DNA from 4 places in the Paenibacillus sp. GYB003 genome. Region 1 is predicted to be linked to each of the others. Evidence: riboswitches for the same ligand, from Rfam matches in the RefSeq annotation. Region 1 holds a riboswitch; each other region holds the start of a gene.

What was found. Region 1 has a riboswitch for cyclic di-GMP ahead of PV407_RS22945 (Ig-like domain-containing protein). Riboswitches for the same ligand answer to the same signal wherever they lie in the genome.
Region 2: linked by a shared signal. The riboswitch ahead of PV407_RS27015 (transglutaminase-like domain-containing protein) and the one ahead of PV407_RS22945 (Ig-like domain-containing protein) in region 1 are both predicted to bind cyclic di-GMP.
Region 3: linked by a shared signal. The riboswitch ahead of PV407_RS26915 (cytochrome P450) and the one ahead of PV407_RS22945 (Ig-like domain-containing protein) in region 1 are both predicted to bind cyclic di-GMP.
Region 4: linked by a shared signal. The riboswitch ahead of PV407_RS20095 (pyridoxal phosphate-dependent aminotransferase) and the one ahead of PV407_RS22945 (Ig-like domain-containing protein) in region 1 are both predicted to bind cyclic di-GMP.

What each region holds. Positions count from the first base shown of each region.
Region 1 is NZ_JARBDC010000069.1:301,652-309,013, forward strand. It holds gene PV407_RS22935 (CoA transferase subunit A) at 1-351, opposite strand, end outside; partial or broken gene PV407_RS22940 (excinuclease ABC subunit UvrA) at 842-1,271, opposite strand; gene PV407_RS22945 (Ig-like domain-containing protein) at 1,546-4,308, opposite strand; cyclic di-GMP riboswitch class I at 4,632-4,731, opposite strand; gene PV407_RS22950 (hypothetical protein) at 4,961-5,305, opposite strand; gene PV407_RS22955 (DUF2935 domain-containing protein) at 5,466-6,290, shown strand; partial or broken gene PV407_RS22960 (cation diffusion facilitator family transporter) at 6,444-7,303, shown strand.
Region 2 is NZ_JARBDC010000085.1:37,755-45,116, forward strand. It holds gene PV407_RS26995 (FAD-dependent oxidoreductase) at 1-572, shown strand, start outside; gene PV407_RS27000 (c-type cytochrome) at 620-985, opposite strand; gene PV407_RS27005 (aminotransferase-like domain-containing protein) at 1,193-2,635, opposite strand; gene PV407_RS27010 (hypothetical protein) at 2,885-3,097, shown strand; cyclic di-GMP riboswitch class I at 3,189-3,272, shown strand; cyclic di-GMP riboswitch class I at 3,333-3,418, shown strand; gene PV407_RS27015 (transglutaminase-like domain-containing protein) at 3,432-4,232, shown strand; gene PV407_RS27020 (collagen binding domain-containing protein) at 4,488-7,362, shown strand, end outside.
Region 3 is NZ_JARBDC010000085.1:12,808-20,169, reverse strand. It holds gene PV407_RS26920 (amidohydrolase) at 111-1,277, opposite strand; gene PV407_RS26915 (cytochrome P450) at 1,312-2,562, opposite strand; cyclic di-GMP riboswitch class I at 2,810-2,903, opposite strand; partial or broken gene PV407_RS26910 (M20/M25/M40 family metallo-hydrolase) at 2,960-3,156, opposite strand; gene PV407_RS26905 (cytochrome P450) at 3,164-4,402, opposite strand; gene PV407_RS26900 (class I SAM-dependent methyltransferase) at 4,465-5,250, opposite strand; gene PV407_RS26895 (NAD-dependent epimerase/dehydratase family protein) at 5,469-6,254, opposite strand; gene PV407_RS26890 (dihydrolipoamide acetyltransferase family protein) at 6,402-7,362, opposite strand, start outside.
Region 4 is NZ_JARBDC010000064.1:5,643-13,004, reverse strand. It holds gene PV407_RS20115 (ABC transporter substrate-binding protein) at 1-483, opposite strand, end outside; gene PV407_RS20110 (hypothetical protein) at 477-644, opposite strand; gene PV407_RS20105 (LacI family DNA-binding transcriptional regulator) at 706-1,704, opposite strand; gene PV407_RS20100 (GNAT family N-acetyltransferase) at 1,831-2,358, opposite strand; cyclic di-GMP riboswitch class I at 2,516-2,610, shown strand; gene PV407_RS20095 (pyridoxal phosphate-dependent aminotransferase) at 2,934-4,277, shown strand; gene PV407_RS20090 (GTP cyclohydrolase II) at 4,382-5,140, shown strand; gene ribD (bifunctional diaminohydroxyphosphoribosylaminopyrimidine deaminase/5-amino-6-(5-phosphoribosylamino)uracil reductase RibD) at 5,155-6,345, shown strand; gene PV407_RS20080 (hypothetical protein) at 6,547-6,723, opposite strand; gene PV407_RS20075 (hypothetical protein) at 6,839-7,156, shown strand; gene ltrA (group II intron reverse transcriptase/maturase) at 7,277-7,362, opposite strand, start outside.

The DNA.
Region 1 (7,362 bases):
CGCCGGGATTCCGGCGCCGCCGGCCCGAATGCGTTCGGCGAGCGTGCCCTGCGGCACGAGCTCCACCTCCAGCTCCCCGGACAGCATTTGCCGCTCGAATTCTTTGTTTTCGCCGACGTACGACCCGATGATTTTGCCGATTTGCTTGCGCCGAAGCAGCAGGCCGAGCCCCCAATCGTCGATGCCGCAATTGTTCGAAATGACCGTCAACCGCTTCACGTCCGATTCGGCGAGCGCCAAAATCAAATGTTCCGGAATGCCGACCAATCCGAACCCCCCGACCATGACGGTCGCGCCGTCGCGTATGTCGGAAACCGCTTCCCCATAGGCGGCGTATACCGGCTTGCGCATGGAATCACTCCTTTACTAGCTGACTGCGACTTATTGCTAAGCAATAATCGTGCCAACCGAAGGAAGCGCGACAAAACGGACTTTTGCGCGACGGCGGCGGCGGGCGGCGCATGCGTTTTCCGCAAACCCGGAACGCGGCGTACAACATTTCGGAACGATGAAGCATCCGAATGCGGCTTCCCGCAAATGCCGCCGGCCGGAAGCGGCTGCGCTCGATTCGCTTGTTTGCATGCACCCGCCGCGGCAACGGCAGCAAATAAAAAGAGGCGGAAGACTTGCCCCCGCCTCATTCGCCGAATCGTGTCCAAGCGGCCGGCGCGCCGACCCCGCCATTGTCCGGCAACCCTCGTCGCCGCTTCATTCGTTATTGCCGGAACTGCGACACGCCGACGACGTTTCCTTCCAAATCGGTGAAGCGAAAATCGGAATGGTCCGACCGGACCGTCGAAACTGTCTCATGGTATCTTTAACACCTTCCGAGCCTGGTGCCAAGCGATACCATTGTCCCCAAGCCCTCGCATTGCGGACACAAGCCCTCAGGGTCATTGAATGAATAAGCGTTGGAATACCCGACGTATGGTTCACCGGCCCGAGCAAAGAGAAGTCTGAGCAACGCGTAGATATCGGTAATGGTACCTACCGTTGAACGTGAGTTGCCACCCAGACGTTTCTGATTGATAATAATTGGCTCAGATAAGTTGGCTTACGGTCCACATCGGGTTGGCCGTATTTTGGCAGTCGATTGCGGGCCAAGTCGGTACATGTTTCGTTGAGCTGCCGTTTCGCCTCAGCTGCAATTGTATCGAATATAAGTGAAGATTTTCCACAATGGAATGCTTTGGAATCGTGATGGAAATGTTTTTGAGATTATTTTCCCTCGCGCCTTCAATAACGATCTTGTTCTTCATGTTTACCCTCATCGTTCACGTTATGGATGAATGCCTGTGCATGTTGAATACTGTACTCAAAGAATCCCGTCCAGTAGTCTACTAGTCCAGGCTCTTCTGCAGGTGAGCCACCTTCCTTTTTCGGAAGCGTGCGCATGAATCGATGGATGCTATTTAAATTCTCAAGCCGTTTTTAACCAAGCATCTCTTATTAAGATGCTGGCTCGTAAGAACCTATCGACAAATCACGAAAAAGAAGAAAGCAAACACCTTCCCAAAGGAAATTGTGTTTGCTTTCTTTCGTCAATCAAGCTTTTCTTTTTCTGAACATGAGGACCAAGCCAGCGCACAAGGCGATGAGTCCTGCAAGTCCCAAGTTGAAGAGATTTGTTGAAGTATTCGGCAGTTGGTTGCCACCCTTTGCCCCGACTGGTACATTGGAATCTCCTCCGACGTTTTCATCGCTTGGAGATTGCGCTCCATCGTTCTCTCCGGACGAGGAGTCACCTCCAGATTGAGGCGGAGATGTCGAGTTGTCTCCCGGTCCTCCCGTATCCGTATCGTCACCCGGATCAGTAGGGTTCGTGCCATTACCTGGATTTGTTGGGTTGGTGCCGTTCCCTAGATCCGTCGGGTTCGTTCCGTTGCCCGGATCCGTTGGATTCGTTCCATTCCCTGGATTTGTTGGGTTGGTACTGTTGCCCGGATCAGTAGGGTTCGTACCGTTCCCTGGGTCTGTCGGATTCGTGCCATCCCCAGGATTTGTTGGAGGTGTACTCGGCTCTGTTACTCGAACAGTAACCGTAACCTCGGTCTTGTTACCCTTTCCGTCATCCACAATGACAGTGAAGCTGTCTTCGCCGACAAAGTCAGGATTAGGAGTATACTTCCAGCTTCCATCTGGATTCACAATGACAGTTCCGTTCCCCGGTTGCTTGCCCGGAGTATACGTTAATGGATCTCCATCCGGATCCGTTCCGTAAACATCGCCCGTTACGGATGTACCTTTGTCCGTCGTCACTTCTTTATCAGGAGATACTGGAGGTTGATTTGTTGGTGGTGGAGTCGTTGGTTCCGTTACTACAACGATAATTTCAACCTCAGTTTTACCTCCCTTGCCATCGTCAACGATAACCGTGAAGCTATCTTCACCGACAAAATTTGGATCAGGAGTATACTTCCAGCTTCCGTCCGGATTCACAATGACGGTTCCGTTCCCCGGTTGCTTGCCAGGGGTATACGTCAATGGATCACCATCCGGGTCGGTGCCATACACATCACCTGTCACGGAAGTGCCTTTTTCTGTCGTTACTTCTTTACCAGAAGATACTGGAGGGTTATTCGGCTTATCCTTTACGTCCACCGTTATCGTCGATGTGGTGTATCCGCCATTTCTGTCACTTACTATGACCGTGAAAATATCCGGACCGACATAGCCCGGATCCGGCACGTACTCCCACGTTCCGTCGGAATTGACGACTACCGTACCGTGCTTCGGATCACTTTCGATGGCGTACGCAAGCGTATCTCCATCCGGATCGCTTCCATAGACACTGCCCGTTACCGATGTATCCTTCTGCGTCGTTACGTCGTAATTTTTGGTCACCGGCGGGTTATTCGGCGGCTCCTTTACGTTGACCGTCACCGTTGAGGTGGAGGTTCCACCTTTGCCATCTTCGACTATGACCGTGAAGGTATCTTCACCGACAAAATTTGGATCAGGAGTATACCTCCACGTTCCATCCGGATTGACGGTTACCGTACCATTTTTAGGAGCGGTTCCTTGGGCGAACGTTAGCGTATCGCCGTTTGCGTCCACGCCGTACACGCTTCCGGTTGCGGTTGTGCCTTTCCATGTTGTTTCTTCGAAATTCGGTGCGATCGGCGGACGATTCACTTCGACCGTAACGCCGTTGGATTTCCGGGTTTCATGATCCCCTGACAACAAATTGTCGTACTCCACAGTTGCTTGGTTGGAGACGGCAGTCGTTTTGTATTTCGAGAGGATTTTTACTTTAAATTGGACCGTTGTCCCGTCAGGTAAGACGTCGACGTTCGGGATTCTGCCTGCTTGGCTTCCATTCGCTCCGTTGCCTAAGCGAACGACTACCCGATTTTCACTTGCCAGAAACTCACCCTGGTCATCTCCCGCTGCATCCGTAAGTTTCCCGCTGTTAGGTCCGGATACGATTTCTAGGGAGCCGGGGATGTATTCTGTTCCGTCGGGGATAAGGTCCGTAAATAATGTGTTGCTTGTCTCGTCCCCTCCATCATTTATAAAGTTGACCGTATAGGTTAAAACATCTGCTTCCTGTACATTATCAGCGGGGTCTACGGACTTTGTTACAACACCACACGGCTCTGTGCCTAGGAATATGTCATCCAAGAAATTACCAGTATTCGGAGCTCCAGCGACACTTCCAACTGATTCGAAACCAAATCGCGTTACGGTTTGACTCTCAGGAACTTTATAAGTCCCACGATACTCCACCCATCCTTGGGAAGTGTGAGTTTTTATTGTTTCAACAACAGGTAGTTTACTTGGATCAGTTGTACTTGAGCCTATTCTGACAGCCATGGTATCGAACCCATGCACCTGGTTTAGATATACAGCTCTGTGTGATAGTCGCCAACTAATGGTTTGTCCCGGTATTGTTTGGACATCCTGATACAATTGACCAAATTCATAAGCGTTCAATTCCACAAACTGTTCTCCATCTGGAACATCAGTTATATGATATTTGTTATTAATATTAGGATGTATGCCAAGTTTAGTTGGTGACGCAAATTCAATACTTCCTGAACTATCAGTAGTTTCCCAGCCAGGTACAAAGTCATCATAAATCGTCTTCCATTGAACACCATCATGACGGACAGAATTACTAGGGGGATTCAACAAGTCAGGGTCTTCAAAACTACCGTTAATTAATGCAACTCTATTCCCGCAAGGAAACTGAGATGGATCTGCATGTGCTGTTTGGTTCCCAAGCGGCGCTAGTGGCAGCCAATTGCTGACGATTAAAGCTGTAGCTGCTGTGATGGCGGCCCGTTTCATTAACCGCAAGTTCATTTTTTCGACCTCCAGTTCAATTCACTTTCGGTGTCTTTTTTCTAAACCTGCCAGCATTAAAGTTAGCCGATAGTATTACACATTCGAGATTTTTTTCATAAGTGACTCTATCGGCTTGCCATTGTAAAGGGAGGCATTATGTATCCTTCATTCGCCTCAACTGCACCAACTGTTATAATTTCCTCTATAACCTCTTCCCTCCATGATGTTTAATTTTTACCTATAGACAAAGCTAAGAGCTCCGGCTATCATTTGCTCAAAATTTTAAGCATCTTAAAAAAAAGTAGGCCTGTGTCCAAAAACAGACGGAGGCCTCCGTCGTATTCGGCAGCTGGCTGGCGGTAGCATTTGCATTGCTCAGCAAATCCGTTAGCCCCTATAGCTTTGCGTCCCCACTTTTCAATGGGTTTGCCATGTCGTACGAGCAGTTAAATAGTTGAAAATTTTAACATAACTTAAAAGTATAATATAAAATAATTATAAATTAGGTACTTCAGACTCATTTTTTGTAGTTATTTCTTTCTATTTGTTGTTTTTAGGAAAAATATGATGATAAAAGAGCGCCGGTCAACCTATTTTATTAAAACCTTTGTTTTGTTATAAAAACAAGAGAGCTGCCCGATGAGGACAGCTTGTCTTACCCGCCTATTCTTTAAAACTCCTCATGATCCTGCTCAAAGAATCCCATTAGCTTCAATGTATTGGCCATACTTTCGGTTCCCTCAAGTATCTTCCTGCGGATCAAGCCATAGCGGAAGAACAACAACGTCTCCTTGTAAGAGTATCCCTGCATGAACCTGTAATCGACAGCCTTCTTTGCGTCTGGATCCCGAATTAAAGTGAATGCCCTCCAGAGCTGATGCGCGTAGAACCGATACCGTTGATACACCCAGCGTTGCTTTTCAATCAGAATTGTAGCATTGGCTGTCTTGACCGCGTACAGATCCTCCTGATCGATTCGACGAGCTACCTCGCCGTCAATTATCGTCTGCTTCAAGCTTAAGCGTATTGCGAATTGTCCGCGCTACGCTTTTTTTGATTTATTGTGTACCGACGTGGATACGAAAAAGATCATCGTTGATCGATTGGGACAATTCAATATCCGGACATCTGCACATATAATTCAGAAGAATTAAAAAACGCGGGAGGGAATTTGGATGACAGACGCTTTTGTGGAGCGCTCATTGGATGAAGTTCGATTTTGGTCTCGAATCATGAAGGAGCATTCTCTTTTTTTAAAATTGGGATTTCGATGTGAAGACACGCAACTGATCTATGAAGCCAATTACTTTTATGGTGTTTTCGAATCAATCGAGAACAGGGCCAATGCATTTACGATCGGAACGGACCCTCAAACGATCCGAAAATTTAATGAAGAAATTTATAATGCCGTTTCACACATTTGGGCTTTTAAACGAAAAGTGCTTGGATTGATTTTGACGTGTCAGCTGCCAGGGGCAAATAATTTCCCTTTGCTGGTCGATCATGTAAGCAGGGAGGCGAACTATTTCAGAAATCGGTTGGCTGAGCTTAATTCGGGTAGGTTGGAGCCGTTGCCCGACGCCATTATTGACGAAAACGTTTTTTTTCTGAGAATTATGGCCGATCATGCCAAATTCATCAGTCATTTGCTTGATCCTTCCGAACGGAAGCTTGTCGAGCAAGCAAACGATTTCAGCCACGATTTCGATCAATTGTTGTTTCAAGCAAGAGATTTAGAATCCATGCGACCCCAATCGCAGACCGTACCACTTCTTGATCAATTCCTCGACCAAAACAGAGTTTCGGTTACATCTCTTCGTGACTTCAAAAGGACAGCACGTGATTTAATTGAGGCATGCCGTATAAAGAGCATCATTCATCCCCTTTTGGCCGATCATGTGTTTCGTGAAGCTGAACGTTTCCTATTCATTATTGACCTATTTGAAAATAGTTTGTGTGGAAAGCCAGTGAAATCGATGCAAGAACTCATATTTGAATAATCATAGAGGATGATGGCCAAACTGCCCTTTCGTATTAAGGTATTCAGGATCATCCTATGGCGGATCAGGTTTGTCACGGAACGGCTATCGCCAAAAACAGAGTTTGAACCTTTTCTATAGTAGCGTAAAGTTAGTCGAGAGAAAAAGTCGGTTGTGTATAACAACTTGCAGCAAGGGGAAAGAGGCGCTTGGGTAAGCATAATCGCTTATATTTGATTATCCGTATTAAAATTAACGATAGGATACTTGTTTTTTTCCGAAGCGCTACAGGCAGATGGATTAAATAATACGACCGACATTATTGCTTCCGTAGCTGTATTGATTGGCCTTCGAATCTCAAGGAGACCGCCGGATCAAAATCATAAATACGGCCGCTTTCGGGCAGAGACGACTGCTACTTTAATTGCATCGCTTATTATGGCGGCTGCAGGAATTCAAGTTTTGGTTCAAGCCGTAATGACCTTTTTCGAAGACACGATTCGTATACCGGGCATGGTAACAGCGTGGACGGCGCTTGTTTGTGGGATTGTAATGTTTGTGGTTTATAGATATAACCTAAAACTGGCAAAACGGACGAATAGTAGTGCAGTGATGGCAGCTGCACAGGATAATCGTTCTGATGCATTCGTTAGTTTAGAGGCATTTGTAGGAATACTTGGTGCCCAATTCGGTTTGAACTGGCTCGATCCGTTCGCGGCCACGGCTGTCGGAGTCATAATCTGTAAGACTGCGTATGAAATATTCCGCGATGCGATTCATTCTTTATCCGACGGGTTTCATAAAAATGAATTGTTTCAATTTAAAACAACAATACGAACAACACCTGGTGTGCAAAATCTGAAAGACATTAAAGCCAGAGCACACGGTAACTACGTATTGCTCGATGTCACGATAATGGTCGATGAGAAAATGAGCGTTGCAGAAAGTCATACGATTACAGAAGAAATAGAACGGCGTATGAAAGAAGACCATAGGGTTGGCATGTCCATATTCATATTGAACCGGGTGGTTAGAAAGCCATAGTCAGGTTCGCTATTAGCGCCGGTGTCGCCCGTAGCACCAGTAGCGCCGG
Region 2 (7,362 bases), on a different contig from region 1:
GCTATTCGGTCCGAAACGGCGAAGAAGTATACTGGTTCGGCAACATGGACTATCCCGGAGAGCCGTCCCGGCGGGAGCTGCAAAGCATTCCGCAAGCGGAGTGGCGCAAAACGATCAACGGCTTATACGAAGACGATATCGATCCGATTCCGGAAATCGTTCGATCGACGAAGGACGAGATCGGCGCTTACCCGATCTACGATATGCCGCCGCTATCCGTCTGGCACGACAAGTCGGTCGTCCTGCTCGGCGATGCCGTCCACGCGACGTCGCCCAATGCCGGGCAGGGCGCTTCGATGGCGCTCGAGGATGCGATCGTGCTGGCCAAGTGCATTCGCGACATCCCGAACATGCAGCTCGCTTTCGCCGAGTTTCAACATGCGCGCCGCGACAGGGTCGAGCGGATCGTGCAGTATTCGAGGCGGATCGGGCAGCGCAAGCATGCGACCCATCCGGTGCAAGTGTTTTTCCGCGATTTGATGATGCCGCTGTTCCTGAAATCGGCGAGTAAAGGATCGAACCGATGGATGTACGACTACAAAGTCGATTGGAACGACAAGGCCGTACGATAGCCGCGAAAGGAAAAGCCCGATTCCGAACCGGAACCGGGCTTCCGTCCTTATTTATGCTGGGCCAGCCATAACGCCAGATTGGCGACTTCTTCTTCCTTCAGGGAGCTTTTGAAAGCGGGCATCCCCCCTTTGCCGTTCAAGACGAGCTTGTAGAGCTGTTCGTTCGTCAGCTTTGTTCCGACCTTCTGCAAATTCGGCCCCACTTTGCCTTCCAGCTGATTGCCGTGACAGGCGACGCAGGACTGCTTGTAGATGGCTTCGGCTGCGGCCTGGTCCAGCGTTACGCTCGGCATCGACGGCCCCTTCGCTTCCTGCTCCTTCTCCGGCTTGTCCGTTACGGCGCTTACGGTCAGCATGACGATGCCGAAGGCGCATGCTCCGAAAAACAAGACGGCCATAATCCATTTCTGCATCACGGTTCCCCTCCTTTATCAATTCATAATCATACCATTCATCCGCCAATGCCGTATATAGCCCCAATGAGTCATGCGGACGAGCGAGCGGAACGTCCCCGATGGCCCATACGAGTCATACTCAGCGGGCTGACGTTTGAGGTACCATAGGGAGGAACGCGCATTCGGGTTAACGAGAGGGCTGTCCGTGACTTACAAAGCCTGGCGCTATGTTCCAAGCGTCAGCCTAAGCGCCTCCGCGAATTTCGCAATCCCCGGCTCGATATCCTCCGTCCGCGGCCTGGCGTACGTCAGCCGGACGAAGCCCGACTCGGAGCCGTACACGCTCCCCGGGACGAACAGAACCCCTTTCTTGATTCCGTTTTCCAGCAGCGCAAAATCGTGAACCGGCCGGCGGACTTTGCACCAAAGATTCAAGCCGCCCTCCGGCAGGTCGAAAGCGATCTCGCCCGAGAGCTCCCGCCGCAGCGCCTCCGCCATAACGTCTCTCCGGCTGCGGAGGGCGGCCCTTAGCCGCATCAAGTGCGGCCGCAAATCGCGCGACTCCAAAAAATGCGCGGCAATCCATTGGGGGAAGACGCTCAAGCCGAAATCCATTTGCTCGCGGGCGTCCGCCAATCGGTTGATGACGGATTGGGGGGCGACGATCCAGCCGATGCGCAGGCCGGATGCGGCGATTTTGGACAGCGACCCGACGTACAGCACGGTTCCGTTCGGATCCGCCGCTTTCATCGGCAGCGGCTGACGGTCTTCGTTCAACGACGTCAAGCCGAACGGGTCGTCCTCGACGATCGGAATGCCGAGCCGCTCGCAGCAGGCGACGAGCTCCTTCTTTCGCTCCTCGTCGACAACGGTCCCCGTCGGGTTTTGAAAGATCGGGTTCAGAAACACCATGCGGATGCGGTGCTTCTGGTACAGCGACTGGATATGCTCCGGGTCGACGCCGCGCTTGTCGACCGGCAGTCCGAACAACCGGAGTCCCGCGGATTGAAACATCGGAAGCGAGTAGCAGTAGGACGGATTTTCGATGGCGATGGCGTCCCCGGGACTGAGCAAGCATTGCGTAATCAAATACAACGACTGCTGCGAGCCCGACGTAACGAGGATGGAATCGTCCGTGGCGCGAATGCCCCGATGCTCCCGCAAAAACGATGCCAAAGCGATCCTCAGCTTGCCGTATCCTTGGGGATCGCCGTATCCCATCTGTTCCCGGAACGGACGCCCGGCCATCAAGCCGCGTATCGCTTCGTTCGGCGACAATTCCGGGGCAAGCTCCCCGCTGGCGAAGTTGACGGCCGGATCGCCTCTCCGGATCGATTCGCGAATGCGGCGCATCAGCGGCAAGTTCGGCAAAAAGGTGCCGCCCTCGACGTAGCGGCTCCAGTTGGGGGGATGCTTCTGGGCCATTCCCCATTTATGTTGGCTGACGCGGGTCCCGCTTCCGGTCGCGCTTTCGATCATTCCCGAAGCGCGCAAATCGTCGTAAGCCTGCACGACGGTGCTGCGGTTGACGCCGAGCTGCTCCGCCAGCTTCCGTTCGGACGGGAGGATGCTGCCCGGCGGCAGCTCGCCGAACGATATGCGCTGCTCCATATAGTCCGCGATTTGCCGATACAACGGCGTTTTGCTGTCGCGATCCGGCCTCCACATGAACGACACCCCTTGGTAAGCGATCTATTATCGTGCCGCCAAGGCGGCATCTTCATCGTACCGGCAATTCGGCCGCGAGGCGAACGGCGATTGTTGCAGCTTCGTGAACATCTTGTTTCGATTTGTTGAAAAGTGGATGGGACAATTCCCGACCGATTGGACGGTCCCTTTTCGGCGAACTCGATTTAAGATGATAGGGAAGGATGGAAGCGCGTTTCGTTTCCGATGCGAACAAGGAGGCAGTGCGTTATGGCGCAATCGTTATATGTTTGGATCATTATTTTCTTCTCGATGTTCGCCGGCGTCGCGACGGTCGCGATAGGGATGTCGAAGGAAAACAAAGAGGGGAATCCCGGCTACGAACGCAGGACGAAAGGGAATTGGACCCGGCTTACGCTCGTTTACGTCGTTTCGGGAATCGCCGGCCTGGCGATCGTCGTCGCGTTTTTTCAAATACGGTAGCAGCGGGGGGCGCGCGATATGACAAATAGGCCGACATTTTGTGCTTGATAGGAATTGATATATTTGGTATGATAGTTCATGCAAAAGCATGTCACGATAACGGCAAACTTGTCGAAAGGCAAGGGCGCAAAGCTACAGGGCCTTCTTGATTCGTCAATGGCAGCCAGCTACCGAACGATTACGCTTTTTTTCTTTTTTTTCGGACAATCCCCCGCTCCGAATCGGTGAAACTCTAATACGATAATGGCAAACTTGTCGAAAGGCAAGGACGCAAAGCTACAGGGCCTTCTGACGACCGTCAATGGCAGCCTGGCCGCCGAAGGGAGTTTTATACATGCGCAACGTTTTGCTTGCCGTTGTCGCAATGTTCGCGCTTCTATGGTGCGCGCCGATCGTACAAGCGGTGCAATCGGACGATTGGCTCGGCTTGGAGCGCGTGAACGACGGCATCGTCACGATCCGGTACGACGTAAATGCCGATGTCAAAACGAAGCTGATGATCGCGAAGGAGCAAACTAAATATACGTACCGGCTGCCGCCGGACAAAAGAGAGCAATCGTTTCCGCTGCAGATGGGCAACGGCGATTATACGATTTCCGTCCTCGAACAAGTCGGCGGCACCAAGTACAAAGTGGTGCGGGAAGCAACGGTAAAGCTCGAGCTCGCGCAAGCCGAAGACGTTTACTTGAATTCCGTGCAAAACGTCGAATGGAGCGAAACGAGCCGCGCCGTTCAAATTGCGAAGGAATTGACAAAAACGTCCGCCACCGATTCGGAAAAAGTGCAGGCCGTATACGAATACGTGATCGGAACGATCCGGTACGACGACGCGCTCGCTTCCTCCGATCTCGCGGATTATATCCCCGATATCGACCGAACGATTGCGGAAGGAAAAGATATATGCTACGGCTACGCTTCGCTGTTCGCCGCCATGCTGAGGAGCGTTGATATTCCGGCGAAGCTGGTCATGGGAACGTCGGAATACGTCGAAGCGTATCATGCGTGGAACGAAGTGTATTTGAACGGTGCATGGGTCACCGTCGATACGACGGTCGATGCCGGCTGGAAAGGAAGCGGCACGGCTTTCGAGATGGTCAAAGACGCCGGCCGGTATGCGGCGGTCAAATATTATTAACCATAAGATCAACGTCAGCCTTGGACATCGCGTCCAAGGCTTATTCCAGTTTGTTCAGAAAATGTATAGTTTCTGGGGGTATACTGCAAGAAGCCCAGCTTGATCGGTGACGGAAAAACGGAAGCCGGGTCGTGCGCCAGAAGTGAGAAGCGGAGGTGAATGATCGAAAGCTCCTTGTCGGCACGCCAATCGTACGAGGCGATGCCCGTTATGCGCACGATAGATTAGGGTGATGGGGAGACCGATGGAGAAACTATGAAGAAGAAAACAAGTGGAATCGTTTTTGCGCTGCTGCTGCTGGTTCAGACGGTGTTCGGCGCTTCCGTCTGGGGGAACGCCGGCGCGTCGGAAAGCGTGCAACAATCCGTTTACGGGCAAGTCACGAATGCCGTTTATGCGCCTGCAGCGCCTGCAAAGCCTGCGGCGAATTCCGGGAGCATTTTGACCCGGGTCGTGCTGACCGACCAGAACGGCACCGTGATCGACGCCGTATACAATCCGGACAGCACGCTGGACATAGGAGCGGCCGTCAATCTGGCTTACGAATGGACGCTTCCGAACGGTCACGGCTACAAAGAAGGAAGCACGTTCGCGTTCGAGCTGCCGCCGCAGTTTGACATTTTTACGGACATCGACGAACCGCTCGTTTCCGGCCAGGATACGGTCGGACGGTTTACGGTAAGCCGGGACGGCAAAGTCGTCATTACATTCAACGAGTATGTGGAGACTCATTCGAACGTAAGCGGCAAGCTGGAAATTCGCACGGAATTTAAGGAAGAAATCGTCAAAGGCAGCACGGAGGTCGTTATCGCCGTGCCGGTAAACGGCGGCGTCCAAACCGTCATCGTTCACCTGAAGCCTCCGGGCGGAAAGCCGATCGACAAGCAAGGGCAGCAAAATCCGAGCGACAAAAACCGGATCGACTGGAACATCCAGATCAACAAATCGCTGGACAAGATCAAGCGGGCGGTCGTCACCGACACGCTGCCGGCCGGATTGGAATTGATTGCGGACTCGATTGAGGTTTATCAATTGCAGGTGAACGGAGACGGTACGACCGTGCCCGGCAATCCGGTCGAGAAAGGCGCTTATACGGTCGAAACGAGCGGAAGCGGGTTTAAGCTGGCGTTCCGCGACGAGACGATCGGCAAAGCTTACGGAGTGCGCTTTGCGACGCGCATTGCGGGCGAGCAAACGAAATTCGTCAACACGGCCGTGCTGTCGGGCGAAGGCATGACGGATGCGAAAACGACCGCAGAGGTAACCGTGCAGCGCGGCGAATTTTTGGCCAAATCGTACAAGGCCGACTCGACAACCGGGATCGTAACGTGGACGGTCAAATACAACTTCAGCGAGCGTAAAGTGCCGAAGGAAAAGGCCGTTATAACGGACCAATTCAGCGCCGTACACGAGTGGATTCCCGATTCGCTCAAGGTGTACAAAGGAGCGACGACGGAGCAGGTTCCTGCGTCCGAATACTCGGCAACCGCGACGGGGAACGGGTTTACGCTGCAGTTCAACAAAGATGTCGATTCGGCGTATACGATCGAATACAAAACGAAGCCGATCGATCGCACGGCTGCCGAAGGGAAAAAAGTGACGAACAAGGTCGTTTCGGACGGAGAATTCAAGGAAGTGACGACCTCGACCCAAAGAAGCCGCGTCCTGCGGAAGGAAAACGGAGCCGCGGATTATAAAAACAAAACGACGACGTGGCTCATTACAATCAACGGCGACAAAAATCCGGACGATAACGGCAAGTACAGCATGGACAACGTCGTTGTCACGGACACGTTCCCGAACGCCGGACTCGAGTTCATTCCGGAGTCGGTCATCGTCAAGGCGGACGGGAAGCAGGTCAAGGACGGCTACAAGGTCGTTTCCGCGGATCCCCGCAGCGGCTTCGTCATCGAATTCACCGGTACCATAAACAAAACGTATACGGTGGAGTATAAAACGAAGTTCAATGTCGGCTGGAAGACGGATAAAAACAAAGACTTTTTGAACAAAGCTTCCGTGACGTGGACCGAAAACGGCAAGCCGCAAGGACCGGTCGACAGGGATGCGAGCTTCGCCGCCGACGACTATACGAAAAACAACGGCGGCAAAGACGGCACGTACGATCCGGTCAACAAAGAAATCACGTGGAACGTCAAGCTGAACTACAATCTCGATCCGATCGCGCAGGCGAAAGTGACGGACGCGTTGAAGCAAGGCCAAACGGTTGTGCCGAATTCGGTGCGGGTGTACGAGATGACGTTGACGGGATCGAAGAACGGCGTCGAGAAAGGCGCGGAACTGCCGGCCGACCGATACGAAGCGACCGTGCAGCCTACGGCCGACGGCCATGAGCTGACCGTCCTTTTCAAGGACGATCCGTTTGCGAAGCCGTACTGGATCACGTTCAAGACGACGCTGAAAGGCTCTCTGATCGAGTCCGAAATCAAGAATACCGCCAAATTGATGAGCGGAGGCCAAACGGCGGCGACATGGGGAGCCAGCGTAACGGTGCCGCACGGCGGTACGTACGTGACGAAAAAAGGCGCGCAAAACAATAATAAAATCGATTGGACGGTTCGGATCAACGAGGGCCAATCGCATATTTCGAACGCCGCCATCATCGACCATCCGAGCCCCAACCAAGTATTGATCGAAAGCTCGTTCCGCTTGTACGCTACCCGGATCGACGCAAGCGGTCATGCGGAAAAGGCCGAGCTGCTGACGAGGGACCGCGACTATACGCTGAACATTTCGACGCTTTCGGGCGATCGGGAAACGTTCGAGCTGCGCTTTACGAACGACATTTCCTCGGCTTATATTTTGGAATACCAGTCGTTCATCAACGCCGCGGACAAAGAGGAAGTGCGAAATACGGTCGCGCTTGAAGGGGACCGGCTGACGACGGAAGTTCGGGAAACGTTCGACAAGATTATCGTGCGCACGTCTTCCGGCTCGGGTTCGGGCGGCGGCGTGACGGGCAATCTGGAAGTAACGAAGGTCGATAAGGACGATCCGTCCAAGCCGCTGGCGGGAGCGAAGTTCGCGCTCTACGACAAGGCGGAGAAGCGTGCGCCGATCGTGCAGACGACGGACGCGAACGGCAAGCTGCTGTTTACGAAGCTGCTTTACG
Region 3 (7,362 bases), on a different contig from region 1:
ACACTGTTTTTAAATAAGTCGGCCGACTTACCCAAAATAGGGTATTTTTGTCGAAATATTGCTTGACAATAAAATGGATTTGACAAACTTCGAGGTCGGTGAGGCCGGTCTCATCCGATCGACCTCAAAGCCTGCACGGCCGTCACCGCGAACAAGGAAGCGCTGACGGCCAGCGCTTCTTCGTTCAACGTAAATCGCGGATGATGCCACTGCTCGGTCCCCCCCGTTCCCATCCAAATGAAGCAGCCGGGCACCCGCTCCTGGTACAGGGAGAAATCTTCGCCTCCCATCGTAGGCACCGCTTCTACGATACGGAGTCCTTGCGTTTCGGCCGCCGCTTGGATGATACCGGTCATTCGCGCATCGTTGTTCACCGCGGGAATCATTGCCGTCCACTTCAAGTACGCCTCGGCCCCGTATCCTTCGGCCACACCCTCGACGATCCGTCGCATCTGATCGGGAATTCGCGCCCTAGCCTCCGGCTGAAACGTTCTTACCGTGCCTTCCAGAACCCCGGTGTCCGGTATGATATTCCAAGCCGCACCGGCCTGCAGCTTGCACACGCTGACAACGGCGGAATGGTGCGGACTGGCATTGCGGCTGACCAACGTCTGGAGGGCGGTGACGATCGCACTGCTGATCACCACCGGGTCGACGGCCGCCTCCGGCACACCCGCATGACCGCCCTTGCCTTGGACACTGATATCGAAACGATCGACCGACGCCGTCATGGGCCCAGTCCGTATCCCTACAGTACCCACGGGAAGTTCCGGGTTATTGTGCATCCCGAATACCGCGCTGACTCCTTCCAAGGCGCCCGCTTCGATGACCGCGCGGGCGCCGACAGCCAGCTCTTCCGCCGGCTGGAACAACAGGCGGACGGTACCGTGCAGTTCGTCCGCTCGCGCCTGCAGCAGCTCCGCCGCCCCGATGATTGCGGCCGTATGAAAATCGTGGCCGCAGGCGTGCATCTTTCCGGGAACCTTTGAGGCAAACGGCAAGCCCGTCTGTTCCGCGACGGGGAGCGCGTCAATATCGGCGCGAAGCAGGATCGTCGGTCCCGGCCTCGCCCCCTTCACCTCCGCCAATACACCGGTAGGCAGCCTCAGGTCGAGAAGCCGAACGCACGCTTCCTCCAGCCAGGTTCGAATCCGTGCCGTCGTCTCGTATTCTTCGTTCGACAGTTCGGGATATTGGTGCAGCTCCCTCCGCATGGCAACCAGCTTCGGTTGCAAGGATACGGACTGCTCACGGAAATAATTCGCGCTCAAGGTCATGTCACGCAGCTCCTTTCTCCAGTGGCTGTAAACATCAGTTCACATGAACGACAAGCTCCTCGAAGCTTCGTCTCCCCGGAGTCGGCTTCCATTCAACACGCCCCTCAACCAGCTCCAGACGTTCGTACTTGTCCAAAAGCGTTTGCAAAGCAATCGCGCCCTCTCTCCGCGCCAGAGGTGCGCCGAGGCAGAAGTGGACCCCTTGTCCGAACGACAAATGGGGATTTTTGCCGCGGGTAATATCGAACGTATCCGGATCCGGATCGGAAAATACGTCAGGATCCCGATTGGCGGACGCAATCCAGGCTGCCACCGAATCTCCCCGTTTCAAAAGATGCCCCTTGTACTCGATGTCTTCCCCGACGATCCGATGTCGCAGCTGGACGGAGGGCTCGAAACGCAGAATCTCTTCAATGGCGGACTCCAACCATTCGGGTTGAGCTCGAAGCAGCGCTTGCTGCTCCGGGTATCGGGCCACCAGGTAAGCTGAATTCGCAATCAAGTTCGTCGTGGTTTCGTGACCGGCCTCGAGAATGAGCACACACATGTTCACAAGTTCATCCTCGGACATCCGGTCTTCTTCATGCGTGGCTCGGATCAACCCGCTCAGCAGATCTAATTTCGGATTTCGAGATCGTTCACGCACCAGGTCCCGACAGTAATCGCGAATCTCTATCATGGCTTGGTTCGCTTGTACAAGCGCCTCCTTGGACGGGTTGTGATCGACCGCAGGCAGCAAGTTTCTCGACCATTCCTTGATCAGCTCGCGATCTGCCGCAGGGGCACCGAACAATTCGGCGATCACGATTATCGGCAGCTGGTAGGCATACCGGTGAAACAGGTCGAACGTCTCGCCCGGTTCGATCTCTTGAAGAAGATAGGATGCAATTTCGCGAATTCTCGGTTCCAACCGTTTGGCGATGCTCGGGGTGAAGGCTTGGTTGACCAGCGAACGAAGGCGAGTATGATCCGGCGGATCGCGAAACGCCATCATGTTCTGCATCGACTGTTGAAGAGCCCGCAATTGGTCCGGGGCCGGCGGAATCTGTTCCGCCGGTAATACCTTCGTCAGGTCCTTGACGAACCTTCTGTCCCGAAACGCCCACAAGACATCCTCGTAGGAGGTAAAATGCCACGTCGTATAGTTACGTCCCCAATGATCCGTCTTCGATTCTTTTAAAATCGGACAGTGGGTCCTGATCTTCTTAAAGACGGCGTACCTGTCCCGTTGGAAATCGGCCGACATGGGATTGAATTCAATACTTTGATCAATATGTTGTCTCATCAAAACTCCCCTTCCAAAAGTTTTAGTGAGCCCATTCAAGCTTCTGCCTTATGAGTCCCCCCTGTTGTCATTTCGTCTTTATGGCGTGAACAATAAACTTACGGTAAAAGTTAACGGATCGAGGATGCTCCATACATGCCAAGTAGGATTTGGAGAATGCCTGCCAACGGGCATTCCCGCCGATCACCCTTTCAAAAAACCTCCATCCGGAAACCATAAGGATAACAGACGGAGGTTCATCCGCCGTTCAGGCAACTGGCCGGCATCTCGGTTGGTTTTCCGACCGCATTAGCCCCTGTAGTTTTACGTCGCCACTTTTCATTGGTTTGCCTTTATTCCGATGGTTCGGCATTAAACTGCCAAGTTTTCCCGAAAATTCAAAGCTTAGGGATCCGGCTCATCCGATCGACCTTAAAGCCAGCATGGCCGTTTCGGCGAACAAGGAAGCGCTGACGGCCAGAGCCTCTTCGTTCAACGTAAATCGCGGACGGTGCCGCTGTTCGGTCCCCCCGTTCCCATCCAAATGAAGCAGCCGGGCACCCGCTCCCGGTACAGGGAGAAATCTTCGCCTCCCATCGCAGCTTCGATGACCGCGTGAACATCATTTCGCGTGAATGATAAGCTCCTTCAAGTAACGCTTTCCCGGATAAGATATCCACTCCACTTGCTCGTGAACCCGATCCAGTCGTGAGTACTTGTCAAGTAACGTTTGCAAAGCGATCATCCCCTCTTTCCGTGCAAGTGGTGCACCCAAACAAAAGTGAATCCCCTGTCCGAATGACAAGTGGGGATTTTTATCGCGGGTAATGTCGAACGAATCGGGGGCGAAGAAAACCTCGGGATCCCGATTCGCAGAGACAATCCATCCGCTGACTAAATCTCCGCGTTTTAGCATGTGGCCCTTATACTCTATGTCCTCCCCGACTGTGCGATGCCGTAGATGGGCAGGCGGCTCGAAACGCAGAATCTCTTCAATGGCGGACTCCATCCATTTAGGCTGGGCGCGAAGCAATGTTTGCTGCTCGGGATATTGGGTCATTAAATAAACGGAATTTGCAAGCAAATTCATCGTCGTTTCGTGACCGGCTTCAAGAATGAGGATACACATATCCAAAAGTTCATCCACGGACATGCGATCGCCTTCATGGGTAGCTCGAATCAACTCGCTTAGCAGATCGTCCTTGGGATTCCGAGACCGATCTTCTACTAGGCCGCGACAGTAATCGCGAAACTCGAGCGCGGCTTGGTTCCCTTTCACAAGCGTCTCCTTGGATGGCTTGTAATCGATTGTGCGTGTTAAGAAAGCCGACCAGTCCTTAATGAGGTCACGATCTTCTACGGGAGAGCCCAGCAATTCGGCGATCACGATTACCGGCAACGGGAATGAAAAATTGCGCACCAGGTCAAAAGTCGCCCCGGGTTCAAACCCATTAAGAAGATGGGATGAAATTTCTCGAATTCGCGGCTCTAACTGTTCGGCAATCCGTGGAGTGAATGCTTTGTTGACCAGCGAACGAAGACGGGTGTGATCAGGCGGATCGCGATATAGCATTACGTTCTTTAGAGTCCGGTCCAGAGCCCGTATATCTTCGGGTACCGGCGGAATCTGTTCCGCGGGCAGGACCTTCTTGAGCTCTGTTACGAACCTTTTGTCCCGAAACATCAACATAACATCTTCATAGGTAGTAAAATGCCATCTGGTAAAGGGACGTCCTCCGATATCCGTCTCCGACTCTTTATAGATCAGAGAATGGGCCCTCATCTCTTTAAAAACGGCGTGTCTGTCTTGCAGGAATGCAGACGACTTCGGATTAAACGGAAAAGTTTGCAAAGACATCATGATTTCCCCTCCGTTACGAAATTTCGAAATCTGTCCTTGCCGTCATCATAGGAAGACATTTGTCATAAGGGCTTCTTGGCCCGGACAATGAATTTGTTCACAAAGCAAACCGACTGCGGATGCTCCATACATTCCAGGTAGGCTTTGGAGAATGACTGCCATTGTTCGGGACCGCCGAGCACCCTTTCAAAAAACGCGGAAGCATTACGGAATCGGGCATGCATCAGCTCCAGCATAGCGGCTCGGCTTTCCCCCCAAGACTCCAGATTTTCGATCCGCCAGGTAACGGATGTGAGTCCGGACTCGGAAAGCAGGCAAGGGATCTTCCGGCCAACATGGAGATCGATCTCCCGAACCGCCGCCAATTTCTGCAATCCTTCTGCCACCACGGGCGTTTGCGGATACAAATTATAGAGGAGACCGTCCGAATCGATCACCACGAGTGTGCCGCCGGGCTTGAGAACCCGTGCCAACTCGGCGACGAGTCTGCTCAAACTTTCCGAATCCTGGTGTTGAAAGACGAACCGGCAAAGGACGAGATCGAACCGACAGTCGGGATAGTTCAACTGCTTCAGATCCTGTTCCTCGAAGGCAAGGTTCGGGATGTCCTTGCCCGCATCCCGAGCTTTTGCGAGCAGGGATGCCGTGTAATCGCAGCCGATCACCCGGGAGGCGGGAAAACGATTGGCCAGGTAGCGGCTCACGACCCCCGACCCGCATCCGGCGTCCAGCACGAGAGCGCCATCCTGTACTTCGACATCCCGCAGCTCCTTGCGATAATCGTACAAGATAAGGGATTGTCGCTCCAGCCGTTCGAATTCTTGGTCGTGCTCCAACACGTAGCTCATAACTTCCCTCCTGTATATGTAGGAATCGGTCTACTCCGTCCCTCGTCTGTACGATCAAGACCCGGCATAATCGTTTCTCTGCGTCAGGCGGAGCCCTAACTTCTTGTCATCCGACATCGCCGACATATCACGAATCAATCGTTCGATCATCGTTTCGACCGGCAAAAACGTAAACCCATTCGATCGGGCTACGTCGTTCGACAATTTGAACGTTTCGCTTATGCAAAAGGGAGATTTCTCCGGTCCGTCACCAAAAATCGGGGGACACCCAACAAGTCGCCTATTTTCCGCGACAGCTGTTCCGAATCCAGCCATCCCGTATTGCTCGCGTTGACGGGTCCTTTAAAATCGGAATTCGTGCCCGCATATTCGAGAAATTCGGCTAATTCCGCGGCGGAGACGAAACTGACCGGCGATGAGCCGACAAGACTGATAGGCTCGCAGTTTACAATTTTATGGACATGAAACATGAACCGGCCCGTATAATCGTCCTCGTGACTAATGACAAACGGAGGGCGGACGGCCACGACGGGAAAAGTAGCATTTTGATACAAATAGGCTTCGGCCTGACGCTTTCCCTCTTTGTACATAGCTCGGTCCGTCGATAAACCGTACATAAACCGGTCCATCGTCAAATCGACCTTGTAATCGATCGGATCGAACGCCCTCTCGTCGAGTATTTCTTCCCTCCCGTCGTAGACTGCCATCGTGGAAGTGAACACGTATCGGTTTACCCGGCCTGTAAACAAATCAACGGCGATTTTGGCATCCTGGGCGTTGAAGGCAATCTGATCGTAGATCACATCATAGCTGCGTCCGCTAAATGCGCCCTTCATCGAATCCCAGTCGCTTCTGTCGACAATCGCATGCCGAACCTTTTTTTTCAGCTCGTCAAGCTTTTGAAAGCCCCGCGTCGCTACCGTAACTTCATGACCATCGTCAACCAATCTGCGCACCAGTTGTTTACCGAAGAAACGACTGCCGCCAAGCACGAGTATGTTCATTGCGCCATATCCAGCCTTTTTGCTATTGCCGCTGCCGACCGGACTTGCATATGTCCGTTTACTAAGCGGCTTTGACGGGTCCTGATCTTCTTAAAGACGGCATACTTGTCCCGTTGGAAACCAGCCGACATCGTATGGAATTCAACGCTAGGTTCGACTTGCCGCCCCATCGCTATTCTCCTTCCCAAAGTTCCGGTCGAATCCGGTATCCGGTCCAACGCCTTCGATCTTCTGCCGGAGATGCTGCAGAAACTGCCCGCACACCCATCCGTCCAAAATCCGGTGATCCATGGACAGGCAAATGTTCACCTTATCGCGCTCGACCAGCATGCGTTCGACGATGGCCGGACGTTTCACAATCGCTTCGACCGATAAAATCGCGGCCTGCGGATAATTGATGATCGGCGCCGAAAGAACGGATCCGAAGGAGCCGGTGTTGTTGACGGTAAAAGTCCCCCCGCTCAGATCGTCCGCCGTCAATCGGCCTTCTCGGGCTTTCCTTGCCAAGCCGTGCACCGCTCGGGCGAGACCGGTTATATCCATGCGATCGGCATTCCGAATGACGGGAGCGAACAGCGCCCGGTCGGCGGCCACGGCGATCGAGAGATTAATCTCTTTCCTCAGGACGATGCGATCCCCGGCCCACTGCGAATTGACGATCGGGAATTCCTTCAACGATTCGGCTACCGCTTTGAGGAAAAACGGGAAATACGTCAGCGCGATACCTTCCGTCCGCAGAAATTCGTCCTTGATCGCCTGACGGGCCCGCACCAGGTTCGTCGCGTCGCATTCGAGCATCATCCAGGCATGAGGAATTTCACGCTTGCTCTGCGTCATACGTTGAGCGATCGCTTTGCGAACGGGTGTAACCGGTATCGTTTCGTCCGTTTCGCTGAGGCCCCGTGGAGACGGAGCGGCCCCGGCCGACGAAACTGCGGCCGATGGCGCCCCCCTCTCGAGGAACTCCAAAACATCGCTGCGCGTGATGCGTCCGGAGCGGCCCGTTCCTTGCAGCCGAGACGGATCCAGGCCGTGCTCTTGAATCAGCTTCCACACGGCCGGCGAGTAAACCGGCTCCGTTCGCGCCGGGACGGCTTCGCCGAGCCCG
Region 4 (7,362 bases), on a different contig from region 1:
CGGCAATCCGTACAGCTTGCCGTCGCCGGACGAACGGATACCGTCGATTAACGTCGGCTCGAATTTGGTTAAATCGACTTGCCGCGTCTTGGCCAGCTCCGTCATGTCGTACTGCATATTGACGTTTGTTACGAGCTGGAAAAAGTACGGAGCGGATGCGTACAGCACGTCGATTTGCTGCCCTTGGGCAAGAAGCTCGGGAAGCGTCTGTCCCGCTTTGGACTGAACATACCGGATCGTCCAATTCGGGAACTTTTTTCGCAGTGCGTTTCCGTACAAATCGTTAAAGGCTTCTTCCGAATCGCCGCTGTTCGTATGAAACACGATTTCAAGCGGCTTGTCCGTATCGATCTTGGATGGCGCCGGTCCGGCCTCTTTCGGGTTCGCGTCGCCGGCGTTGCCGCCCGAGCTTCCTCCGCAAGAAGACAGCAGCGCGATCAGCGCAGTTCCGGCAGCTATGGCCGATACCTTTCTGTTCAACATAGTCGTCCTCCGTTCGTTCCGAAGTGGCGAATTGCAATATCACTTTCCGCCTGCATGGTGTTCGCGTTTTCGATTGAAGACAGCCAGTCATCATCGTATTGAATGCCGGGCATCCCCCCTTTCGCGGCAAAGCGCGTCAATTGTTCTGCAACCGCTTCCATACGGTAGCAATCGATTTCCGACCGGCTGAAAAGACGGCCATGGCCGTTATCGACTTCCCTCTTATCCGTTATGGATTTCGCGGGTCGATTGGCGCACCGTCAAAGTCGGCTCCATCGTTTCGTGCGTCCATGCTCCGTCTTCGTCCCCATCCGCCCGTTCCGTAGCAGCGCCCGGAAGCAGCAGTTCCAGCGAGCGGTCGACAAGCCGATCGATCGAAGGACCGACCGTCGTGGGCGGAATATCGAACATCTCCATCTCCGGTACGTCATCGTAAACGATGAGCGACATATCGTCCGGAATGTGCAAGCGATGCCGCTTCAACAGCCGGTTAAGCCAGACGAGCGTACCTTGGCAATCGACGACTAGCGCGGACGGCCTGTCCGACTTGTCGATGAACGCTTCGAATGCCTGTTCCTTCGAAGATTCGGTCGAATTGACAATGAAATCCGGACGGTAATTCAGCCCGAATTCCGTGATCCCTTGCATATAGCCGTTGAATTTGTCCAATGACGGGTAACCGACAAACCCGATCGAACGGTGCCCTAGTTCCGCCAAATAGCGTACGGCTTCGTATATCCCGCCTCTTCGGTTGATTTCGATCGAATGAGCCCCTTCCATCTTTCCTCCGCCAAGCAAAATCATTTTTCCGTCGAATCGTTCCGCCTCCTTGATAAAGTCGAACGAAGGGACCCAGTCGATGAAGCCGGTCCAATAGACGACGTAATCGACCATCAACTGATTGAAGCTGCGAAGCGCTTCTACCGGATCGGCCATCGTCATGATGACATCGTAGCCTCGTTTTTTGCCCTCTTTATGCAACGCCAGACTCAAATTGTAAAAGAAAAGCCCTTCCATTCTCGGCCAAATAAGACCGATATAATTCGTTTTTTTACGAATCAGCCGTTTGGCCGCCACATTCGGAACATAGTTCATCTGCCTCGCGATATCGGCGATTTTTTGCCTCATCTTCTCGCTGACGCCGGCTTCGTTGTTGAGAGCGCGGGATACGGTCGAATGCGTGACGCCTGCGGCTCTCGCAATATCTTTGATAGTAACCATCGTTTTCCAAGCCTCCGCAGCTTCTGTACAATTTCAAAATAGCACACGTTTGCGTAATAATCAATCCATTGCTTAATATAAAGGCATAAATATACTCACACGTTTGTTTGTATTTTCTCCTGCGCCTTATGGACCGATCCAAAACCGTTTGACGGCGCCGCCGTCCTCCTCCGTATATTCCGACTCGAATACGCCCCCGTTTTTCAATATCGTTTTTTCCGAGCCGACGTTGTTCCGGTCGCAGCAGACGAGAACGTCGGAAATGCCGAGTTCCCTCGCCTTTTGCAGCGCAAGCGCAAGCAGAGCGGTCGCGTACCCTTTCCGCCGCGCGGACGGACGAATGCCGTAGCCGATATGCCCGCCGCTGTTCAGCAGCTTCCGGTTCAGCCGATGGCGAATGTTCGTTACGCCCGCGACTTCGTTCCTCCCGTCGATCAGCCAGTACGTCGAATGCGGCACCCAATTCGGGTCGTCGAGCTTTTCCTCGCTGTCCTGCGAAAACAAATAGTCGAGCATCGCCGCGAAATCGGACGGGTCTCTTGCGATCACCCACGGCACCATCTTTTCCCCGCTCCCCAGCCATTCGTTATAAAACGATAGGTAAGCGTCGCGGTATTCGGCGGACGGCCTTACAAGTCGCAGCTCGTTTCCCATCGGACTTTTCCTCCCGAACGTAAATTTCAGTTCTTAACCATACCGGAGCAACGAAAATTATATTTTACAATAACTCTCAGAAATATAAAACACAAGACCTATCGATTCTCAATGGAAAACGTAGTATATTCTGAATAGATTGACAATTGAATACTTCGTACGATAATAGCAAACCCACTGAAAAGTGGCGACGCAAAGCTACAGGGGCTAAAGCGGGCCGATCTGCCGCCGCGATGCCAGCCAGCTGCCGAATACGACGGAAGCCTCCGTCTATCTTTCTATTTATGGATTTATTAAAGTGGACGGAGGCTTTTTGCGTTTTCTGCCAAGACATTGAAAGGGGGGATGCGCCGCTCGCGTTAAAAACGCCATAATACGGAGGAGGAACAAGCAGCCGGGAAAATCCGTTTTCCGGACAAGCCGCCAGGCGACGGCCTGGCCTAAAACAAGGGAGGGATATTCATATGAAAATTCATGCAAGCGTACAGCCGTCGCATCTTCGGAGCCATATCGCGGGAGCGGCCGATCATCTCGCCAACGAGTCTGACGAGCTTCGCAAATGTTCGCCGGAGCAAGTGCTTTACGACGAGTATGTCAAAGCGGGATCGCCTCACGGACCGGTTCTTTACGCCGTCAAAGGCGAGCATTGGAACGGCGTAAGTCCCCGCTTCCTGGAATTTCTCAACAAGTTTACCTTCACGCGCGAGATGATGGGATATGCCGAGTGCGGCTACGGAATTCAGCGGCATCGTACGTTCATGCGTAATCTGATTATCAGTGAACACGAGCTTGAAGACCGCCGGGCCGGCAATGGGCTTGACATCGATGTCGGATGCCTGGCGATGACCACGAGAATGGCGATGTACGATCTGGCCAAAATCGCGATCCGCCATTCCCGGGAGCTGCATCCCGGCAAAAAACCGGTCGCGCTTGTGCCTACTCCGTCGTGGGACTACAGGGGGATTTTCAAGGATGTCGGATTTGACATCGTCTATCTTCCGATTCGTCCCAAACACGGATGGCTCCCCGATCTGAACGAGTGGGACTCGGTCGTCCAGGAGCTCAGACAGCGCCGCGACGTCCATATCGGTATTGCGGTGAGCAATCCGCAGCACAACCCGACCGGAATGCAATGGCCGACGGATGCAACCGCCTATTTGCTCCGGCTTTGCGCGGAGGAATCGGGATATTTGCTGATCGACGACGCCTATTACAACGTCCACGACCCGCGTGTTCCGGTGGTCAACACCTTGAAAAGCGTATTGAATCTGTTTGACGAGAATGAAGGCGATAACCCTATCGTGCAATCCGGAATGTTCGAGAGATGGATGGCGACCCGACCTTTCGGCAAACAGTTCAGCTGCAACACGATGGGTGTCGCCGCGATTACAACTTCGCCCATGCTGCTGCGCCGGTTGGCCCGGGAGTCGTGGATAAACCGGTACCACTGCAACACTCACAACGCCGAAGTGATGTGCGCATGGCTTGCAACCCGGGAAGCCGCCGAATGGACATTGGAAACCGGGATGTTCTACACCCGCCAGAAGGAGCGCGTGCGACAAAAGCTGGTCGAGGCAATGGGCTGGCCGAACGAGAGCGTTTGCGTCGGTCCCTCGACCTCCTACATGCTATTCGAGGTGCCGAAAGTATATCAAGCGCTCGAAAACGGCATCGACCTGTTCCGCGACGACTTGTTTTATGCCACGGGTACGCTTTTATGCGCATCGCTCTTCAATCAGGCTGCGCCTGCGCCGTATGTGCGCCTTCATCTGGGCAGCCATTACGACGTGATCGACGAGTTTCTGCGGCGCTGGCAGGTCGCCGGCCTCCATTACTGCCAGTCCGATCGGTTTCCCGGCAAGGCGGCATTGTTCGAGCCGCTTCAAAAACAGGAATTCCGCCCGTTGGTCATGTCGTAGCTCTTAGTACCCCGGAACCGATTGCGGAGATATTCTCATATCCATGGAGGAGACGAAAATGGAACGCTTGCTTCCTTTTCCTTCATAAAGGAGCGGAACATTCAATGATGAAACGACTAGTCAGAAGCGTGTTGGCGGACAAGCTGACCATTCTTAGGGAACCGGGGCGCCCGGATATCGGCCTGGTCGGTCCGGTTCGACTTCCCGTTCAATTGGACGATCGGGAAATAATGTTCCAGTGGTACGCATGGTTAAAGATCGAGAAAAGCATGCTGCAAAAAGAAGATCTTCTCGCCGTGCTTCCCCAGATGAATCTCGCGTCCTATCAGCAATCCTCCGTATTAGTCTACGGCGATTTCGCCAACGCGGAGCAAACGCTCGTTCGGATGCACAGTATTTGCCATACGGGAGATATATTCGGCAGCAAGCGGTGCGATTGCGGCTTTCAATTGCGGCGTTCCATGTCCATGATGGTGAACAACGGAAGCGGTGCCCTGTTCTATCTGGCCGACCACGAAGGACGCGGAATTGGTTTATTCGCCAAATCTTTGACGTACGTGCTTCAAGAAGAAGGGTACGATACGGTGGAAGCCAATGTCGCACTAGGGTTTTCGGACGATCACCGCTCCTATGACGAAGCGATACGGGTGCTTCGCTACTTGCGGCCCAAGCCCGTGACCCTGATTACGAACAATCCTAAAAAATTGCAATCGTTGCAAGAACAAGGGCTGTCCACCAACGATCATTACCCGATTTGGGGAAAGCCGTCCAAATACAATAGACGTTATTTGGCAACCAAAATTGCCAAATCGGGCCATCTCCCCCCCGGCATACAGATGCAAAGCCTGGATCACGGATCGTGAGGGGGGTAACGGGAATGAAGACGGACGAGCCTTTTATGAAGATCGCACTCGATCTGGCGGCAACCTGCAAAGGAAAAACATCGCCGAATCCCGTTGTCGGCGCCGTTTTGGTCAAAGAAGGACAAATTGTCGGCACGGGAGTCCATCGAAAGGCGGGTGAACCCCACGCCGAGGTACACGCCTTCCGCATGGCCGGCGAGCATGCCAAAGACGCTACCTTGTATGTTACGCTGGAACCGTGCTCCCATTACGGGAAAACGCCGCCCTGCGCAGAGCTTATTTGCGGCTCTGGAGTCCGTCGCGTAGTTGCGGCCATGGAGGATCCGAATCCTCTTGTGGCCGGGCGCGGATTTCAAATATTGAGGCGGCATGGGATCGAAGTGGAGGTAGGGGTAATGAAGGCGGAGGCTGAACGGCTCAATGAACGTTTTGTGCTGAATATGACGCAACGGCGGCCGTTCATTATTTCCAAGGTGGCGATGACTCTCGACGGCAAACTGGCTGCGCAAACCGGTCATTCGCAATGGATAACGGGCGAGCAGGCGCGCTGTGAGGTCCATCGGTTGCGAAGCGAAGTCGACGCGATACTGGTCGGAATCGGAACGGTTTTGGCGGATAATCCCCGGCTCACCGCCCGATTGCCGGACAATCGGAAGCATCCCGTCCGCGTTATACTGGATTCGCACTTGCGGCTGCCCGTCAGCGCGCATGTGGCCGATTGCACCGAAGCGAAAACATGGGTCGCGGCGAAGGAAGGGGCCGATTCGGCCAAAGCGCACGAGTTAAGGCAGAGAGGGATCGAAATCCTGTTTGTTCCGGAAGGGCGGGACGGACTCGACCTTCGCGCTTTGGCAGACCTATTGTACGAAAAGGGGATCACCGATCTGTTGGTGGAAGGGGGAAGCGAAATAAACGGCTCTCTTCTTCGCGCCGGTCTGATAGACAAATGGGTGATCTACATCGCTCCGAAGCTTCTGGGAGGAAGGAATTCCCTGACTCCTTTCGGCGGTGCCGATGTCGAAAAAATGGATGACGCCTTGGACGTTCATATTCACTCCATCCGAAAGGCGGGAGATGATCTTTGCATAACCGCATATCCGGCAAACCGCTCTTCCCGTCATGAAGCCGTTTGTCATGATTCCGGGGACTTTGCCGGAATGAATGCGATGGAGCGGATCTTCCACGATCCAATCATGCAGCGTTAACGGATCCCGGAAAAGCAAGCACATTCTCCTCGGAGCAATGGGTTTGCTTTTCCTCTATACCGTGAGATGTGGGATCGGTGCAAGCGGCTGTGGAACGGGCCGAATCCGCACCTGTCCCCCAGCCTCTTGTCCGGGCATCGGGACCCCGTGGGGCATACCCAATGCGCAAAAAGACGCCTGGTCGTGGCGTCCACACTGAATTTACATTTGATTCAGCGCATTGCGGCACTCCTGAATGCACGCACCTAAATTATCGGCGGCATTTCCCAATACGATTTTTCCCGGACCGTCCGGAACCTGTGCCAAAGCATTGCGGAGATTCGTAAATGCTCGTTCGCACTCCCCAATACATTCGTTAATTTCATTTTTTGTTTTCATTTGCCCTCCTTCCTTCCCGCATTTAATGTTCCTGTAATCGAAATCCGTTATTCGCCCCGTTGGATGCAGAATCGTCTATGATCTGGATAACGGTTATGTGCTAAAAGTGGCCAGGATGAGGAAAGGCATACAGCGCAATCGAAACGAAGTCAACTTATACCACAGCGTCCCTTCCGAGCTGAAAAACCATCTTTGCAAAATCGCTGATTACGGAGAAGGCTGGGTCGTAATGAAGAAGATGGATCGAAAGGCTCCACGCAAGGATGAATATTATAAAAAAACGAAGGTCATGAGTGACAAGTTTCGTCAATACGGCGTGAAACTTTCCGATGTCATCTCACGGGACGGCATAAAACCGAAGATGGGGAACGTTCGTTTATCGGAGGAAAATGAGATCGTCATCATCGATTATGCCAACGCACGTATACGTTAAGGACAAGCAGCGGAGTTTCATTTGGGTATGTTTTCCCGGTAATCGAGTAGGAGGGGGCGGCTAACCCCCGTCCTCTCACAACACCTAGCATGCGGGTCCGCACTAGGCGTTTCCAAAAGGTTAACAAAGTTCCAGATAACGAGAAAGCAAACTTTTCAGCCCTTTCACTTCCCAATAGGGAGTTGGAAGGGCGTTATTTATGTTCC